4 regions of the Paenibacillus sp. RRE4 genome follow, and region 4 is predicted to be linked to each of the others. Evidence: predicted binding sites of a transcription regulator. Region 4 holds the regulator's gene; each other region holds the start of a gene.
What was found. The regulator LexA, encoded in region 4, represses DNA repair genes until DNA is damaged. The targets are predictions, from matches to a motif close to CGAACATATGTTCG.
Positions count from the first base shown of each region.

Region 1: a site for LexA is predicted at 2,686-2,699, ahead of addB (helicase-exonuclease AddAB subunit AddB). Genes of this name have one in related genera too.
Region 2: a site for LexA is predicted at 1,942-1,955, ahead of recA (recombinase RecA). Genes of this name have one in related genera too.
Region 3: a site for LexA is predicted at 3,070-3,083, ahead of dndB (DNA sulfur modification protein DndB). Genes of this name have one in related genera too.

Region 1 covers NZ_JAUZUT010000001.1:3,449,093-3,454,003, forward strand. Annotated here, with positions in the region: gene addB (helicase-exonuclease AddAB subunit AddB) at 1-2,621, opposite strand, end outside; gene Q9R46_RS15565 (hypothetical protein) at 2,846-3,511, opposite strand; gene Q9R46_RS15570 (class I SAM-dependent rRNA methyltransferase) at 3,788-4,911, opposite strand, start outside.
Region 2 covers NZ_JAUZUT010000001.1:1,481,877-1,486,787, reverse strand. Annotated here, with positions in the region: gene Q9R46_RS06820 (regulatory protein RecX) at 1-633, opposite strand, end outside; gene recA (recombinase RecA) at 808-1,872, opposite strand; gene Q9R46_RS06810 (competence/damage-inducible protein A) at 2,115-3,371, opposite strand; gene pgsA (CDP-diacylglycerol--glycerol-3-phosphate 3-phosphatidyltransferase) at 3,481-4,068, opposite strand; gene Q9R46_RS06800 (YajQ family cyclic di-GMP-binding protein) at 4,385-4,876, opposite strand.
Region 3 covers NZ_JAUZUT010000001.1:95,528-100,438, reverse strand. Annotated here, with positions in the region: gene Q9R46_RS00445 (hypothetical protein) at 1-161, opposite strand, end outside; gene Q9R46_RS00440 (hypothetical protein) at 265-594, opposite strand; gene Q9R46_RS00435 (hypothetical protein) at 611-1,081, opposite strand; gene Q9R46_RS00430 (hypothetical protein) at 1,139-1,777, opposite strand; gene Q9R46_RS00425 (hypothetical protein) at 1,961-2,413, opposite strand; gene Q9R46_RS00420 (helix-turn-helix domain-containing protein) at 2,607-2,954, shown strand; gene dndB (DNA sulfur modification protein DndB) at 3,144-4,238, shown strand; gene dndC (DNA phosphorothioation system sulfurtransferase DndC) at 4,231-4,911, shown strand, end outside.
Region 4 covers NZ_JAUZUT010000001.1:2,626,373-2,631,283, reverse strand. Annotated here, with positions in the region: gene Q9R46_RS11860 (RHS repeat-associated core domain-containing protein) at 1-188, shown strand, start outside; gene Q9R46_RS11855 (hypothetical protein) at 195-641, shown strand; gene Q9R46_RS11850 (hypothetical protein) at 674-1,156, shown strand; gene Q9R46_RS11845 (aldehyde dehydrogenase) at 1,437-2,741, shown strand; gene lexA (transcriptional repressor LexA) at 2,899-3,525, opposite strand; gene Q9R46_RS11835 (LysM peptidoglycan-binding domain-containing protein) at 3,818-4,195, shown strand; gene Q9R46_RS11830 (DUF896 domain-containing protein) at 4,291-4,500, shown strand; gene Q9R46_RS11825 (hypothetical protein) at 4,633-4,911, shown strand, end outside.

The DNA.
Region 1 (4,911 bases), 820 kb from region 4:
TGGAGCTGCGGAGCGATCTGCTCCACCGTCTGCTCGGCTTCCTGGCGGCATTGATCCGGTGTCAGACTGCCCCAGCTACGATTTTCCTCACGCAGGCGCATCGCTAGTTGACTCAGTGCAGCATGGAACAACTGCCCGATATCCGGAGCCTGAAGGCGATATAATTGCCGCTCCTTCAGCTTCAGCCCATGTGATGCGAAATGAGAGAATGGACAGGCTACAAACCGTTCCATCCGTGAAACACTCGTTCTTACCTCCGTCCCGTACAACCTGCGGCTGGTTGCCGTTTCCAGTCTCCGCGCACGGTTACGATAAAAGACAGAACCCAGCAATCGCTCCAGCACAGGACGGCTCGCTTCCCGGTTTACATGCCAATTATAGACTGCCCACCATATTTCAGGAATGTCTTCTCCCCTACGCCATCTTCGCAATTGTCCAATCAGCATGGAAAGGCTTTGTTCCGGATGAATCGCGTAAGAGAGGTGCACGGATTCCAAATTCGAGACGGGCGGCTGGGCAAGCAAGGGTTGCTCCTGCAAGCCAAACATTTTGCGTACATGGCGCACAATCTCGGAAGGGAGTAGTGATTTACCTTCATCATCTGCGACAGGAAAGCTCAGCCATAACTGCTTGCTGGCAGCGGTCAGAGCGGTATAGATGAGAAAACGTTCATCCAGCATGAGTCTCGTTGCACCAGGACCCAGCCCCATGCCTCTCTCTGTCAGCAACAATCTTTCCTGCTCCGTGAGTACTCCGTTGTCCTGAGGGATCGCTGGCAGTTCCCCATCAACCGCACCAAGAATAAATACATATTTCATGTCACGCAGACGTGTACGATCCATCGAACCAAACAACACCTGGTCAAGGGCCGGGGGAACAAGCCCCAGCTTGAGTTCCGTCAGTCCCGTCTCCATCATACCCGCAAACAAAGTGATATCCAGACGTTCATTGCCCATCATATCAACCATCTGGTCAAGAAGATCCAATACGGCTCCCCACATTTGACGATGCTCTCTAGAACGTTCCGGGTCACCCTGTGCCTTGGCTTCAGCAGACATCTGATCCAGCTTATGTGCAATGTCAGCATCCTCTAGCAGTCTAAATAATGCCTCGCACTGAGCAGTAGCCGTTTTTGCTTTTTTCATTCGTTTCTCAAACGGGCCGAGTGCTGACGTAATCAAGGTTCGGCAGCTTTCCATCAACGATAACACTGCGTCGCGTCCACGGCTACTTCCTTCATGACCCTGATTCTCCAAAGACAGACTCGGTACATACTTCCACGGCTTACCATCGGTCCAGCGATATCCATGGATACCGCAAGCGAGCACATAGTTCTCCAGTTGATCCATATCCTCACGCGTGATTGAACCATCCAGCGGAAGCAACATATCCGTCTTGACACAGCGGAAAACATCCTCATAACGCCAGTTGCGGCGAACGATATCCAGTGCCGAACGGATAAATTCGGATAATGGATGGTGTAACTCACTTCGTCTTCTGTCCAGAAAGACCGGAACATCATAATCCTTGAATAACGGCTCTGCAATATCAGCATAGGTCTCCAATCCACGAACCAATACCGCCATATCCCGATATCTTGCCCCTTCTTCTTGCGTCAGGCGACGCATCTCGCGTAGCGCGCCCTCCAGCTCTGCCCGGCGATTCTCTGCAGCGATCAAACGTATACCCGAATCCTCGCCCTGACTTCTCCAGCGAACTCGCCGATCAAAACCGGACTCTAGATGGGCAAGTCCCGGCCGCTCCTTGAATCTCGGCAAGACTTCATCATGAAGGACGATTGTCCCGGCAGACACACCCAAATGTTCAGCCATTCCTTTGAGACGCGCGTAAGCACTTGCCGTTGGATAAAATAATTCCAGTTCTCCAGGCATCATCCCTTGTTCGTATGCACGGTCAAGCGTCAGGGAAATCGTTACAGACGAAGCTTGTAACATGAGCTGTCCTATTACACTCATCTCCTGAGGAGTGAATCCATGGAATCCGTCAATCCACACCTCGGCCCCCTGCAACCATGTACTTTCTGGCAAACGACCTGTCAGTTCATTCAGTGTATCTTCATCATCTATATATAAATCAGCCAATTCCATCTCATAATCATGGTAGATTAGATTCAAATCGTGAAGCTTGTCTTCCAAGATAGGTGAAGCCGATGCGATGCTCCATGTTGCAAGCCCTTCTTCGAGTGCCGAAGCATGAACTTCATAACGTTTAAACTCACTATACAAATTAGTCAATTCCCCTATAAAGCCAAGCTGGCTTCCCGAAGCAGCAAACAGTCTCAGTTCTTCTTTCCTACGCTGAATGACTTTATATAAAAGCATCTTCTTGCCCTCGGCTCCGATCGGAACGCGAGCAGAACCGCCAGCTTCCTGCATGACACGATAAGCCAGACGACGAAATCCAAGTACTTCGGCACGCATCGTACCTTTGATGTCTCCCGAAGATACCAGTGCCTGCTCTGTCCGGAACGAGCTTTGTTCGGGAACGAGCAGAATTAGTGGTTTTCCTTGAGGCTCCTGCCTAAGCAGAGATGTGATTTCTCGGGTAATCAGTGTGCTTTTACCACTGCCTGCCCGGCCAATAACAAAGCGTACGGACATGTGTCATCCTCCAAACTGCACGTACAAGATTTTAATTTCCAGTATACCATACCTTCTCCGCTTCGGAACATACGTTTGCCATGATCCACCAAATAAGAACACAATATGGCTATAAAAAAAAGCCACCGCCTGTTCGATACAGCCAGCAGCTTCTTGTGGATTGACGTTATCACCAAATTCTGTGACAGATACGCCTAGTAGTTGTTTTCAAGCTTACCATTTCGTTAAATGAATTCATGCTCTACAGCCTTCTGCAAGGCCTCGAAAAAATCCCGGTTTCTCTGGCTATATCCCGGCTTGTTCAAAATCTCGAATGTACGTTCAATCCCCTTTTGCACTAATGCCTGATCATTGGTTAGCAATCCGTAGCTTAAAATCGTTACGCAACAGTTAAAAAGATCTCCCGTAGGCCATTGGTGTGGTCGTTTGGTCAAATATTCATCAACAGCAAAACCTTGCTCTATGCGCGGCAACAAATACTTGCTTTCAGCTTCTTTGAATCTGTCTGCTGTTTGCCGAGCAGCTTCTTGTATATTTTCAGAGGAAACAAGAACAGAATGTTTTTGCTGTGTATACTTTTCAACACTATTGCCGAAGCCGACTGGAACATTGGAGATCAACCTTATTTGATGCTTGTCGAGAAATGTACGTAAACGTTCAGTGGCAGCTTCATAACGGCAGGCCATGATTGTAAACACAGCATACGGAGGTTTTGAATGAGTCAGATGACTATGTAAGCTCCAAACAATGCCCGGCTTGACATTTTTTCTGAAAGTATAGTCGGTGGGGCTGGAATCAGCCTCTCTATATTCCTCATACCCTTCTGCCGCAATGATTTGCCGCAATTCAGCATAAAATTGTTTTCGAACACCATCTTTTAAATTACGCATGTCAATGTACGCCTGCTACGTCTATAATTACGCGTTTCAAATAACCTACCCGTAACCATAGCGAGCAGACCTCCTCCTTTTTCGAAATTAAATCCTGCCGTTGCTAACCTAGTCTTTAATGAGTCAGGACAAGGACTGAACACTGTTCCTTTTCGGCCAATAAGATAAGCTGTTCGCCAAGATCGAGCTTTTCCTCATAAACAAAATACCCTATAAGATGGACTTTTTAAAGTGTCTATCTCATAGGGTAGATGTCATTCTAAAAACAGAGTATTCTTAATTTTTTTTGCTTCTCACTTCAAAAATAGCGAACTTCAGGTAATGCCCTTCATCTACGTCCAAAATTTGCGGGTGATCCTTACCGGCCGCTTTCCAGTCAATTAAACGCAGTACTTTACCTGCATCTTCAGCTGCATCCGCAATGGTTTCCAGGAAGAGGTCAGGACGCATGTGGTAGGAACAGCTTGCGGTTACCAAATATCCACCCTCGTTGACCAGTTTCATGCCCTGCAAGTTGATGTCCTTGTAGCCGCGGCATGCCCCTTTGACTGCTGATTTTGTTTTGGCGAAGGCAGGTGGATCAAGGATAACGACATCAAACGTTTTTCCAGCACTGGACAATGCTTTGGAGGTATCTACCTTTTGCTCCGCAGCTTTTGCTCGTGCATTGCGCTCATCAAGTCCTTTGACTTGCTCACGTAGATATTGAAAAGCATCTGCTACAACGAACTCAACCCGATCCGTGAAACCATTTAGCTCCACATTGGTTCGTGCACTCTCGATCGCATGCTCGGAAATATCGAGACAGGTTACTTTCTTCGCTCCGAATTTGCAAGCATTCAGGGTAAAGCTACCGGTATGAGAGAAACATTCCAGCACGGTGGCACCGTCCCAATAAGGGAAAGTAACCACTTTACCACCTTTGTTCACAGGCAACAGCTGTTCTGTTCCTTCATGCTCGACCTGTTGCACGGTGATGCCGCTTTTGTATCCCCAGCCTTTCATCAATGGTTCAATAGCAGCCCGGTTTTCACGCTGGTCGAAGAAATACCCTGTTTTCTGTCCTTCCACGATGTCCACCTTGATAAGTAGCCCATTCTCGGTCACAGTCACATGACGCGGGCATTCCCCGTAGAGCGGTCCTTTGATCTGCTCCAGACCTTCCAGTTCACGAATGGAGACATCACTGCGCTCATATATACCTTCCGGCTGCATCACTTCAATGAGAGCCTGCACGATGGCTTCACGGCAACGATCCATACCCAGTGTAAGGATCTGCACAACTAAAATGCTACCAAAACGATCAACGATCAATCCAGGCAGAAAATCGGCTTCGCCATAAACAAGACGGTAGGCTTCGCCATCCTGGATAAAGCGTTCACGGTGACGCAGACAATCAT
Region 2 (4,911 bases), 1.1 Mb from region 4:
ACGAACCTGTTTCCACTTCTTGCGACCAGCAATTAATGCAGTGTCGTATTCTGCATCCTCACTCACATCATCTAGTACCTCAGCAATGAGTTCATTTGCAATGCCTTTTTGACGCAATTCTTGCCTTATCCACAGTTTTCCCTTCCGTTGCCCCTCCATACGCTGTCTTGTCCATTCCTTAGCAAACAGATCATCATCAACGAGTTTCTCTTGTACAAGCCGTTCCATAACCTCATCAATGATTGGCACAGCGAACTCTTTTTGCTTGAGCTTCTCCTTTAATTCATGACGTGTCCGCTGCTTAAACTCCAAAAAACGTAACGATTGCACATACGTTCGCTGGCGTTCATCCGCAACGATAATTTCCTCCAGATCTTTCTTCATAAAAGTGTTGCCTCGTGTCATCCTGTACTTAATCATCACATCTTCCAGAACCGTAAGTGAATAGTGACCGAATGAAATTCGGTAGCGTGCTTCACGACTCTTCGTTCGTTCCACCCGAGTAATGACTAGCTCTTCATCATCTGGAAATTGGGAGATACCATGTAATTCTGCTGATTCCTGTAATTCTTCGTCATCATCATGTGCATCAAGTTTTTGCTCATTTTGGCGATATTTCACTACGGTCTTCACGCTCCCCTTTGTTTAGGTTACAGATGGCATAGATGCTAACAGCCTCTGTCCGGAATGGACAGAGGCTGTTAGCATCGCGAAAAACCAATCCTATTTAGCTAGCTAAGCATTAGCAGTCGCTCATTACACGTTCATACTGTGACAGAAGAGCAAAGCCCTCCCTCACAGAAGAAATTATTCATTAATTTCGAACAATTCCTGTTCTTCAGCCGCCTCTTTTTCTTGCTCCTCACTCGTTGGAGCAGGAACAGCCGTTGTCAAGTTGCTGGCTTCACGAATTTTCTGCTCAATCACATCAGCAATTTCTTTATGTTCTTTCATAAACTGCTTTGCGTTCTCACGGCCTTGGCCTAAACGTTCACCTTCATACGAATACCAAGCACCACTTTTGTTTACAATATCCAGCTCTGTACCGATATCGATGATACTTCCCTCTTTGGAAATACCTTCACCATACATAATATCAACTTCTGCTTGCTTGAACGGAGGTGCTACTTTATTTTTAACAACTTTAATACGGGTACGGTTACCTGTGATGTCATTGCCCGATTTGATACTCTCAATACGGCGTACATCCAAACGAATCGTGGAATAGAACTTCAATGCACGGCCACCTGGTGTCGTTTCGGGGTTACCAAACATAACACCAACTTTCTCACGAAGCTGGTTGATGAAGATGGCAATCGTTTTGGATTTACTGATTGCACCGGACAATTTACGGAGTGCCTGAGACATCAAACGAGCCTGCAGACCAACGTGGGAATCTCCCATCTCTCCTTCAATCTCCGCTTTTGGTACAAGCGCTGCTACCGAGTCAATAACAATGATATCTACTGCACCACTACGTACAAGAGCCTCGGCGATCTCCAATCCCTGCTCACCTGTATCCGGTTGTGATAAGAGCAATTCATCAATGTTAACGCCCAGTTTGCTTGCATAATTCGGATCAAGCGCATGCTCAGCATCGATAAACGCAGCTTGTCCACCTACACGTTGAACTTCAGCAATGGCATGCAATGCCACAGTTGTTTTACCTGAAGATTCAGGTCCATATATTTCAACAATACGGCCTTTAGGCAAGCCGCCTGTTCCTAATGCAATATCCAAAGCCAAAGATCCGCTGGGAATGATTTCCACATTCATGTGAGTTGACTCACCCAATTTCATGATGGAACCTTTACCAAATTGCTTCTCTATTTGACGGAGCGCCATATCAAGCGCGGCACGACGGTCTGACAATAAACTCACACCCTTTACTGTTTATAATTTAATGATACCTTGTTTTAACTCGTTTGCCAAGCTTTTTTTCGAACATACATTCGTTTTTTTTGTTCAGGCCGAGGCGCCTCTTCCTCATGGAAATCGATGAAAAAACAGAAAAAGAACCGTAAACAAGGCTGTGAAGCCACATTTTACGGTTCTTCCGTCTACGATCTATTATACTTCCTCAATTATGCAAATGCAATCTGCCTGCGTAATCATCAATCAATAGCGACTAACTTTTGCCATAAGCGATACAGAATGGCTTTTGCCGAGCGAATGCGAACCGTTTCCCGGTTACCGTTAATCCGGAGTTCATGAATCTCCGTATCCTTCCCACGCTCAGCCAAAGCGATAAACACGAGGCCTGGCGGTTTGCGTTCCGAATATCCCGGGCCGGCTACTCCAGTAATCGCCAATCCAAAGTCAGCATCCCCGATCATACGGATCTGCTCTGCGAGCACTTTTGCCACCTCTGGGCTAACGGCACCTGGTGCATCTTCACCCTCCAGGTAACTGTGAGGTACATTTAACAGCTTTTCTTTGATCTCATTAGAGTAACATACAATGCCTCCTTTTAACATGGAGGCACTTCCAGGCACCGAAGTTAAGCTCTGCATCACAAGCCCTCCTGTGCAGCTTTCGGCCGCGCTCAGAGTCAGCCCCATATCAGACATCATTGTAACAATCGTATACTCTATAGGCACATCCTCGTTAGCGTAGAGATGTTCAGATAAACGTTCACGGATCTGCACTTCCATCGCATCCAGCTTCAGCTTGGCTTCTCCTTCGCTCGCAGCCTTGGTGGACACACGTACGGTTACTTCTCCCTCGCTCGCGTAGGGAGCAATAGTCGGGTCTGTCTGCCCGTCGATCAAATCTAACAACCGATCCTCCAGAGCAGATTCTCCAATGCCTGCGAATTTCAACATTCTTGAATAGATCGGCATTTCTTCTGTAAGGGCGTGCTGGAGCAACCAAGGCTTGACTTCCTGCTCGAACATTGGAATCAATTCTTTAGGTGGCCCAGGCATAACAACATAATATTTATCGTTATCCGCAATCGCGTTTCCTGCAGCAAGTCCGGTTTCATTCGCCAGAGGGGTTCCACCCTCGAGAACAATGGCTTGGCGCCGGTTATTTTCCGTCATTTCCACATTCCGATCGCGGAAGAAACCTTCAATTTTATCCATAGCCATACGGTCGATGTGCAACTTCCGATTCAACACTGCGGCCAGCGCGTCTTTAGTCAAATCATCCTGCGTTGGCCCGATGCCCCCGGAAAATAAAATAATGTCTGCACGGCCCTGCGCGATGCGTATCGCTTCACTTAGCCGATTCTGATTATCTCCAACTACCGTTTGAAAATATACGTCAATCCCCATTGCAGCAAGCTCCCGGGAAAGGTATCTGGCATTGGTATTTACGATCTGTCCCAGCAGTAACTCTGTCCCAACTGCAATAATCTCTGCCTTCATTTTCGCTTCCTCCTGTACACATGTGGAGTAATCAAAGGGCAATAGGATGAGCTCCTATTGCCCTTTGACCCAATGAGTCTTTCATCATTACCCGTTTCAGCTTAAATCATTACGCTTTTGATAAATGAAGCAGGTTTTTGTTTTTGATAAAGTAGTCAATTCCAGACCAGATGGTGATCAGAGCCGCTACCCATACCGCAATTTCATCGACATGAATACCTGTGTATGAGAAGGGGAAATTATTCAGCAACAGCAAAACAATGGCTACAATCTGAACTACTGTTTTCAGTTTGCCCCATGCACTCGCAGCTACAACCGAACCGTCCAACAAAGCAATCTGACGTAGACCGGTCACGGCAAATTCACGGCTGATAATAACGACTGCAATCCATGAATCCAGCTTGCCCATTTGAACCAATGAAATCAAAACAGCGGTAACCAGAAGCTTGTCTGCCAGAGGATCCAGCAGTTTGCCTAGATTGGTGACCATATTGTTTTTCCTTGCAAGATAGCCGTCTATTCCATCCGTGCTTGCAGCAACGATAAAAATAAAAGCAGCAATTAACTGATTATACGGAAGCGTAAAGCTCCCAAGATGTAACGGCTCGGGATAAAACGGAAAATCCACAAGCAGAAACACCATCAAAAAAGGGATTAAGCAAATTCGTGCAAGCGTAATCCGGTTGGGTAAATTCACAAGACGCCCTCCCTTTGTATCCTCCATTACTTCAAACAATCATCTTAATTCCGTTCATCATCTGAAGCAAGAAATAAACGATTGAAACGTCGACTTATATTTACATAAAAGCCTATGTAGAAACGCAAAAAATAAAGTCTACCGCTCAAACGCAAAACTGCTTTTAAACGCTCCGGTGACTTCCAGAAGTGTACTGCTTTTCACAAAGTCAGCTAACGATGAAGACTGGACTTGATGCATGACTGCCAGCAATGCACATTCAGTATAATATACGTACCAATACAGTGTCAAAAAGACATTTCTGTACAAGAACTTTTTATTTAAAATTGGTATATTGCAGATCCAGTGGCAAGTTAGCTCCATTAAGAAGTTGCATAACGGCTTGCAGATCATTTTTGCTCTTACCTGTCACCCGAAGCTGGTCTCCCTGAATCTGACTCTTCACCTTCAGTTTGGAATCACGGATGAGGATATTGATTTTTTTAGCCACATCTTGATCAATGCCCTGCTTGAAATTCAAACGCTGGCGAACTGTACCGGAGGAAGCCGGCTCTACTTTCCCGTAATCCATATTTTTCAGCGGCAGACCACGCTTTGCCATTTTGGACTGTAATACTTCAATAACCGCTTTTAACTTGGTCTCATCATCTGACACAATTGTAAGAGAATCCTTATCCAGTTTTAAACTACTCTTACTGCCTTTGAAATCATAACGAGTACTAATTTCCTTTTCCGTTTGTGTAACCGCATTGGTCAATTCCTGTAAGTCCATTTTGGACACAATATCAAATGAATTTTCTGAACTCAAACCGAGTCACCCTTTCAAGTTAATCATATGTTCTG
Region 3 (4,911 bases), 2.5 Mb from region 4:
CTCTCCGGGAATGTCCAGCCCGACTGATACATTTCCAATTTATCTTCTTCTAGTAAACCTTCATTAGAACTCGCTGTGAAGTCATCCCTTATCTTTTTCACTTCGTTAACTGTATGCTCATCACACTCCAGCCAACCTCTAACAGATACATACTTCCCCATGTCCAAAACTCCTTTGGTCAGTAAAAATGCAATAAAAATCATTACGTCCAGAATGACTCTATATAAGTTTACAGGGCCTGGACTGAAATTCCGTGTTGTTAGATCAATCTCTCAATATCTCCATCCATTTGAATATTCCATCTTTTAAGGATTCATCACATTGTTCAAGAGCTCCATCTAACAATAGGTTAAACATCTCTTTACGACTTCCCGTTGTCAGCCACTTATCTAATTCAATCTCCTTTAATCCTGGTGGCAACTCTTCAAAATCACTCCACCACTCCTCTATTGCATGCAATAACCACCCGATTTCGTCAGAAAATTTCGTGGCATTTTGATCTACAACTATAAAAACACACTGAAGTACTGCACCTAATTGAACAGCTTGTATATAACGTGTTCGCTGATTATAACGAATTGCACTTTGTGACAAACGAATCTCCCCCTACTCACTCATTCGGTATGGTAGGTGGATAGAGTTGTTTATGCTCCAGCTCGAACCATTGCTCAATATGGTTGCATAATAGAGGTATATCTTGAATTGCCAGTTCACAGATGTCCTTATACGATTCTTGAAGCACTTTCTTCAGCTCCATATTCACCTGATATGTCTCGGCTTGTTTCGCATAGTATACATCAGCAGGTTCAACAACATAATTTTGATGTCTGGTTACAGGACTTACATGAATTATCCATTTCAAGTTACCTTTGAACTCCTCAATACATGGCTTTAATTGTTCATAAACCTGATCGGCATTGTGAAATCTGAAATAAAAACCAGCAGGACGCTCATAAATCCGATTCGGTTTGTACATCTCTGTCCTATTCCATGCGTAAGATCCTAATTTGGCCAATGTATAAGCCATAAGTTCCTGTGGCAATAACTCTTCTTTGTTCTTTAGATAAATACTCTTTGACACACTATCCACCAACCTCTAGCAGATTCACACTTCCACTATATCCACTTTCCATTTCAGTTATGAAGCAAAGTAACTACTCACAATTTTTGTTAGTTTATCATTTCCAAGTTCAATATTGGTCAAGTAATCTATAAAAAATGCATGGATATATTCTTCTTTGAATAAACTCAAATACTCGAATGCAGTTATCAACAAATCATCTTCTGAATAGATATGCTCTACCAGCCTTGTCTTGGCGAACTGAATTACTTCATGTGTGAATATGTCACACTTCGTGCGTATTAACATATTAAAAACAAAGTAAATCTCATCTTCGTTGTTACTCTCCAGAATATCTTTAGTTTCGAACGCTTCTAATTCTGCGAGATATAGTCTAGCCTTAACTTGTCTAAAAGCACGTAAAGCCCTTGGATCATCATTATAAAACTCTTCCCAAAATGGGATATAAGCGAACTCCCCGGGAACTCTGGCAGATGATTGATTAGACTTGTTTAAGACCGTCCATTCACCATATAATTTATCTGAAACTACATCAAATAACATCGAATCATACGGAACAACCTGCTTCGCTTCATTTTCAATTCTATAGTACTTATTTCCTGAAGCCGTAGATTCTATCTCATATACGATATAGCTTTGATCCAATGATAAATTGCTTTGTAATGTTACTGTATCTTTAAGCTGCACTCTCATCATCTCACTCCAATCCGTTATTCTTCAAACATGTTAGAAGAAGCATTTCATATATGTCAGCCTAATATATTCTAATTATAATCCCAAAAAATTATCTTTAAGTACATTTATCGAACCCTTCTCAAAAGAAATCTAGTCATCCTAAACGTACATTGGATCTCTAGCTTATGCTAGCTCTGATGTAGCTTACTTTGATCGGTTTTCTAACTCTTTCAGTATTTCTTCTGTTCGTTGAAGTAGTTTCTTAATGTAATTTGGTTTTATTGTCTGCCCTTGATCAAACTTCTCTAAGGAAGATATATGTTGAATCGTACCAATGAACAAAGCAATATCCAGCCCGGGCTCAGTATCCGTATGCACTAAAGGCAAAATCTCATTCATGGTGAGCTCCTCCGGCGGATGTACTGCATGATACTTTTGGATATATAATGCTTTGACCATGCAAGCTAGTGCCCAATCGCAGAGGATGAGACAAGCTTGGAATTGATTGTGACTATGCATAATGTTGGCAAGTTTGATGTGATGATTGGAAAGTTTCTGATATTCAATTGTCTCAGTCTTTAAGCGAGACAAACTATCATTCAGGCCAATAGCAAATTCTTCATTCTGCCGATTCGTGTAGGAGTAAACGTGATTCATATCAATCAACTCCTCAATATATTAGTTTAGAAATCACCCATACATTGAACACCCTGTTATGATATTTGTTATTTTGGACAAGATATAACTGAAATATTACTACATAGTAGTTTTTATTACAAATAACTTATTTTCTGTTAGTTAAATAACCATAGTTCTTTCTCTACACTTCTAATTAAAGAGAGGTGTTCATATGTCTGAACTTTTGGAACTGGTGGGCGCGAGGATCAGAGATCTAAGAAAGGCTAAAGGTCTTTCTCAAGAGGTATTAGCTGAAAATGCGGGATTTAATCCGAGTTACATTGGTTTCATTGAAAGAGCAGAACGAAACATATCATTGAAAAATCTAGAGAAGATTGCGGCTGCCCTAGATGTCGGCGTATACGAACTGTTTACATATGTTAAAGAGCGTGAAGAGCTCTCACATTATGATGAAAATATTGTTAAGATTATTTCTCTTCTAAGAACCCACGAACCTAAGCACACTCTAATGGTGCTTAATGTCATTACGGAAATCTTTGATACTTACGATAAAAACTAAAATAACGAGGTACATCGATCCAAGAAGATCGAATGTACCTCGTTATTTCATTATGTCTTCATCTTTTATTCACGTAATTACGTACTATATTTACTTTATTATGTAATTTAGACATTGAACATTCGTTCGTATTACGATAAAATCAATATACATTCTACGTTATTACGTACGTAAAACAGGAGGATGCCTATGAATTTTAGTTATAGTTTTCCAGCAATTCGCGGGATTCAAGCTGGAAGAGATTTTTATACAGTAATGTGTCCATTGAAATTAATACCCAGGATATTCCTTTTTGATGAGGAGGAAATTCCGGCCGATCACCGTGCACAACGCTTAATGAATAAATCAAGAATTCCGGATATTACAAATTATATTCTTGAGAATCCTGGAGATTATATTTTTTCTTCCTTAACAGCGTCGGTAAATGGCGAATTGATTTTTCAGCCACAGTCGGAAGAGTTTAAGGACCTAGGATACTTAAATATTTCTTTAGATGCTCAATTTCTCATTAATGACGGGCAACATAGACGAGCAGCTATTGAAGAAGCTCTCAAAATCTCACCCGAACTTGGTGATGAGACAATTTCTGTAGTTTTCTTTCACGATCTCGGACTGGTGCGCTCCCAGCAAATGTTTTCGGATCTGAACCGTCATGCGGTAAACACTACGTCTTCGATCGGAATTTTATATGATCATCGAGATCAACTATCCTTGATTACCAAAAGTCTAATTAATGAAATCCCTTTGTTAGAACGTTATACAGATCGTGAAAAAGTTTCTTTGTCTAAAAATTCTCCAAAATTATTTGCACTGAATCACATATTTAATACAATATGTAGGCTTTTAGGAAAACGTAAAGGTGAGTTGATTTCGGAACCGGAGAAGAAATTCGTATCCGATTTTTGGGCTCTTCTTTGTGTTTCTATTAATGAATGGCAAGATGTATTTAATAAGCGAACCTCTCCAAGAGATCTTCGTGTTGGCTCCGTTGTCGCCCATGGTGTATTTCTAGAAGCTGTTGGTATAGTCGGTCACTATCTTTATCGTTATCATGCAGATGAATGGGATTCATATGTTAAAAAGTTCTCAAAAATTGACTGGAATCGAGATAATAAAGCGGATTGGCTAGGGCGAGCTTACGGACAAACTGGACGTATAAATAAGACTAATGAGACCATTCAATTGACTGCTAATCTTATAAAAATCAAACTTGGTCTCCCCCTCACAGAAGCCGAGCAGAAAATTGAAAATAAAATAAAAGAAGGTATATCTGCTGATGTTTAATATATTTGATACAGGAACAAAGTTTATAGAAGCCAAAGAACTTGTTAAAGAAGTCTATTTAGCTGATGAACGGCCGTGGGTCGTCGGATTCAGTGGAGGAAAAGATTCAACAGCGGTTGTACAGCTGGTTTTCCAAGCCTTGACCGAATTGGAACCTTCTCTTCTGAAGAAAAAGGTATACGTTATTTCATCCGATACGCAAGTAGAAACACCTCTAATTATTGACAAAATTACTAGAACTCTTGGACGCATACAAAACAAAGCACTTGCAATAGGTTTGCCTATCGAAACTCACAAAGTACGTCCAAAAGTTGAACAAACGTTTTGGGCTTCTATTATCGGAAAAGGGTATCCTACTCCTCGTCAAAAATTCAGATGGTGCACAGATCGCTTGAAAATTGAACCTGCAAACCGTTTTATTTTGGATAAGGTAGATCAGTTTGGTGAAGTCGTTATGCTACTAGGAGTACGCGATTCAGAAAGTTCAACAAGAGCAGGAGTAATGCAATCTCATACTATAGAAGGTTCAAATTTAATGCGTCATTCTACTCTTCGTAATGCATTTGTTTTTGCACCGATCCGCTCCTACAATCTAGATGATGTATGGGAATTTTTATTGCAGCATGAATCGCCTTGGGGCGATGACAATAATGAGTTACTTCAACTCTATCAA
Region 4 (4,911 bases):
CGGTGTATTCTGGTGATGCTTTTACTGGAGATATGTATAAATTCAAGGTCGTCACAATGGATGGAGTAAAAGTGGGAGAAATTCACATGGAGCAACCTAAGTATACCCGCAATCCCAAAACACAAATCGGGACATTTTTAAAACATTTTCACTATAATGATGATAACCATCACTATTATGGAGGATAATAATTCATGAACCTTCACAGTTTTTCATTTGAAATAAATAAGAATTCGCTTAAACAAACGTTGGAGATCATCAACGTATTTTATCAAAAGGATACCAATATTGGTTTTGTATTTTACTGTAACTCATACGAGATTTCTCAAAAATTAGGTAGAAATTACGATATTTCACTCCAAACATGCTTGCTCCCTTTTAAGGAATTAAGAACTGAAACGGGAAATGCAGATTGTTTTATTGTCAAAGATTTCAGTGAGATTGAGATGATAGTTAAAAATGAGAGATGTACTATTAATGGTATTGTTTTTGACCAAATTACATCACAAATAAAATACGGTTTTAGAATTTTTGAGAATGTTGATTTTTATGAACTATATATTGTGAATCTTAACGAGAGAAACTTTGAACAAATATTGTATGAGTTAACACACCTCGAAGGTGTCGAGGCGTTAGATTAATTCAGCGGTGATCCTTTGGATAATTACGATCAATGCGATCTACAGATTTAAAAGCTAGTTTTCAAAATATAATGTACCCTATTAAGATGAAGAATCTCAAAAAATTTATCTTAATAGGGTATTATATTTATAATGAATGCGGTACCACATTCGAGTTACGTCGTCAATGTATTAGATTAGGGACTGGTATTCAGAATTTCAAATATATTATGGGCTTGAAAAGGGCAAATTTTGATCTATATGCAGATGAGTTACTAAAGGATCCATCAACAGATTGGAGAACGTTACCAACACGCCGAAAGATTGGCTGTGTGCAGTATAGAAACTTCAAATTATCACTAGAGGATGACCAGAAACACAATTATGAGCTTCTGCTTGCCTATTGTATTGAACCTTTTGTCAAAAGGCTGGATGAATTAAAACAGTTAGACACAATTCCATCATATATATCACATTGTACTAATTCTCAAATACCTATGCCACTTGGCGTGAGTTTTTTTTCTTTTTGTGGGTAAATGAATTACAAATCAAAGGAGGAGATGAAGAAAGTTCGATTAAACAATATTCACTACTCAATGAGGTCATATACTGTTAATTTCATTGTATGAAAAATTCACATTAGATGTTATACATAAACACGCTAAAGGGGTATGATAGAACATCACAGAGCCTCTCATTAACTTGCTCAAACATGTATTTTGTTTCAAATGTATGTTGATAGTTTCATATATAAAAGATATAATTAATTTGATTTTGAACAATATAATTTTTAGAAATTAATTGGAGATGATATTTTTGGAACAACAAGCGAAACAACTTGTGAGTACACAACGTACGTTTTTTAATACAGGACAGACTAAACAAGTGGAGTATCGGATTCAGGCTTTGCAAAACTTGAGAGAAGGAATCGAGAAGTACCAGCAACGTATTCTGGATGCGCTTCGTGCTGATCTTAATAAATCAGAGGCTGAAGGATATGGCTCGGAGATTCGCATTGTATTGGGTGAATTGGATTACACGCTGGAACATCTGCGTGAGTGGGCTACACCTCGTAACGTTCCAACGAGCTCTGCAATGCCAGACGCGGCTAGTACGATTTACCCTGAGCCTTATGGAGTTGCTCTGATTATCGCGCCTTGGAATTATCCGTTCCAACTGGCGTTTGGGCCGCTAATCGGTGCAATTGCTGCAGGGAACTGTGCTGTGATCAAACCTTCTGAGCTTACACCAGCGACGTCTCGTTTAATTAACGATCTTATCCAGGACATATACCCTGAGGAGTACATTGCTGTTATGGAAGGAGAAGTTGAAACGAGTACAGCACTGCTTAATGAGAAGTTCGATTATATTTTCTTTACAGGCAGCACAGGGGTTGGTCGTATTGTCATGAAAGCTGCAGCAGAGCACTTAACTCCAGTGACGTTAGAGTTAGGCGGTAAAAGTCCAGCCATTGTGCATCAGGATGCTGATCTGAAACTGGCAGCACAACGTCTTGTGCGCGGTAAATTTCTGAATGCAGGTCAAACCTGTGTTGCACCGGACTATTTAGTAGTAGATGAACAGGTACATGATCAACTCATCGAGGAAATCAAAGCCGAGGTTCGCGATAAATTCGGGGATGATGTGATGCAAAATAAGGATTTTCCTCATATCGTTAACACACGTAACTTTGATCGTTTGACCGCTTTCCTTACGAATGGCAAAACTTTAATGGGAGGGCGTTCGAATCGGGATCAGCTTATGATTGAACCGACTGTTCTTGGCGATATCGATTGGGATTCACCGGTAATGCAGGAAGAGATCTTTGGACCTATTCTGCCCGTATTTACGTATCGTGATCTGAATCCAATGCTCAATGAAATTGTTCGTCGGCCTAAACCACTTGCTTTGTATTTATTTACTGAAAATGAAGCTTTACAGGAGCAGGTATTGAATCAGGTTTCTTTTGGTGGAGGCTGTATTAATGACACTCTATCTCACATGACCTCGCATTATTTGCCATTTGGGGGTGTGGGAGAGAGTGGCATGGGTTCTTACCATGGACAACAAAGCTTTGAAGTATTTTCACATCATAAAAGCATTCTTAAACGCACTAAATAATCTCTTGTTCAGCGCATTCAATTATTAGAGTAGTTGGTTAGTAAATGATATGCCCCAATTATTAAACCAAAAGAAAGAGGTTGTCCTGTTAATCAGGGCAACCTCTTTCGTATTCTATCAGGTAGAACGTATTAGCAATTTAATAAACTAATATGCATTAATGAATATCGCGGAAAAGACCAATGACCTTGCCTAGAATACTAACGTGTTTCAACCGCAATGGTTCCAATGTTGCATTTTCCGGTTGAAGGCGAATGTGATCCTTTTCCTTATAAAAAGTCTTCACTGTTGCTTCATCGTCCTCAGTCATGGCAACGACAATGTCCCCATTATCAGCAGTTTGTTGCTGACGAACGATTACATAGTCTCCATTAACAATACCCGCTTCAATCATACTGTCTCCAACAACGGAAAGCATAAATACTTTCTGTTCCCCTACATAATGTGTAGGAAGAGGGAAATAGTCTTCAATATTTTCAGTTGCCGTAATCGGCACACCAGCTGTTACTTTACCCACGACCGGAATTCGTGCAACGCTGTGGGCGAACTGATGAGAATGCTCAGACTCTTCCTGGCTTAACAATTCAATCGCTCTTGGTTTGGTTGGGTCACGTCTAATTAACCCTTTCTTCTCCAAACGATCCAAGTGTCCATGCACTGTGGAACTGGAAGCCAGTCCAACGGCTTCGCCAATCTCTCTTACGGAAGGAGGATACCCCTTCAAACGGACTTCATTTCGTATAAACTCCAGGATAGCCTGTTGCCTGCTGGATATCTTCGACATACCGTATCAACCCCATTTTAGTAACGTTTGGGAAAATTATAACATAGAACCTCCGTTCGTACAAACATAAGTTCTAAAGAAATCATACTATTTCTATATTATTTTCGATTCAGACTCATTAGTTTTTTGGAAAAGAGAGTTTAATTGTTCTTTAAGAAAATTTTCAATATGAAAAAAGATGTTTTAATGTCGGAAAAAGGGCGAACAATTGTTCTAAAAAAGTCTTGAACAAAACAAATGTTCGTGTTATATTGATTTCAAGAGATAGGAACAAACGTTTGGAGGCGGGGAAATGAGATATTCTACGTATCAGAGCATTTACGAACCTGTAAATTCAGAAGCAGTAAAGTCTAATATAGGGCAATTCAGAACGTTCGTGACACGTCTTAAGTTCACTAAGGGATTGATTAAACTGGCAATTGCTTCATTAATTATCTTTATTGGATGTAGTACAGTGCTAACTGTCTTTGCTGGTAACGAGAATGATCTACTACCTGGCGGTAAGATTGCTGTATCACAAGGAGAAACATTGTGGAGTATTTCTTTGGAACATAAACCAACGTCGATGGATACACGTGTATATATAGAAGCAATTAAAAAAGTGAATCAGCTTGAATCAGCAACAATCCAGACAGGACAAGTTCTAATATTACCTCAGTTTGTTAAATAAGATGCTGATCACTGCGGGTTATCGCGTACCAACTTGACAAGCCGCCTTTCTCATGTCAAAGTTAATATGACTTTGTATTTTTGGAGGGGACAAGCTTGGATATAGATAGTCTGGTAGCACGTATTAACGAATTAGCTCGCAAGCAGAAATCCGCTGGACTCTCAGAGGAAGAACTTGCTGAACGTGCCAAGTTGAGAGAGATTTATTTGGGTAACATTCGTAACAACTTCAGACAGCAACTCGATTCAATTGAGATTGTTGACGACGACAAAGGCCAAGGCCACCAAGGCAAACTCAAACATTAATTTATGAAACCTAAACATATCTTTATGATATTTAGGTTTCTTCATGTTAGCTGGGGATGCTTACTATAAGGGGGAACATCGGTTTGCAAAGTAATTATGTAAGCCGATACAAGACACATAAGGGGGATTCACATGTCGCGGCGTTCGTTCGAGAGAACGGTTCGGAAAAATTCGAAGCAATTGAATCAGCAACGTAAAAAAAGCGGTCAACCAATCACAGGAAATCCAGGTGAGGATATTTATAAAGGCAGAAGCCTTTTGTTCCCCATCTTTTTAATTGGTTTGGCGTTTTTGTATCTGTTCATGAGTACTTTTTTAGTGAAAGCACCGATGACAACCTGGGATTGGGTTACAATGCTTCTTTATGTATTTTTGGCTGTCATTTTTATGTTGCGCCGTCCTTACATTAAA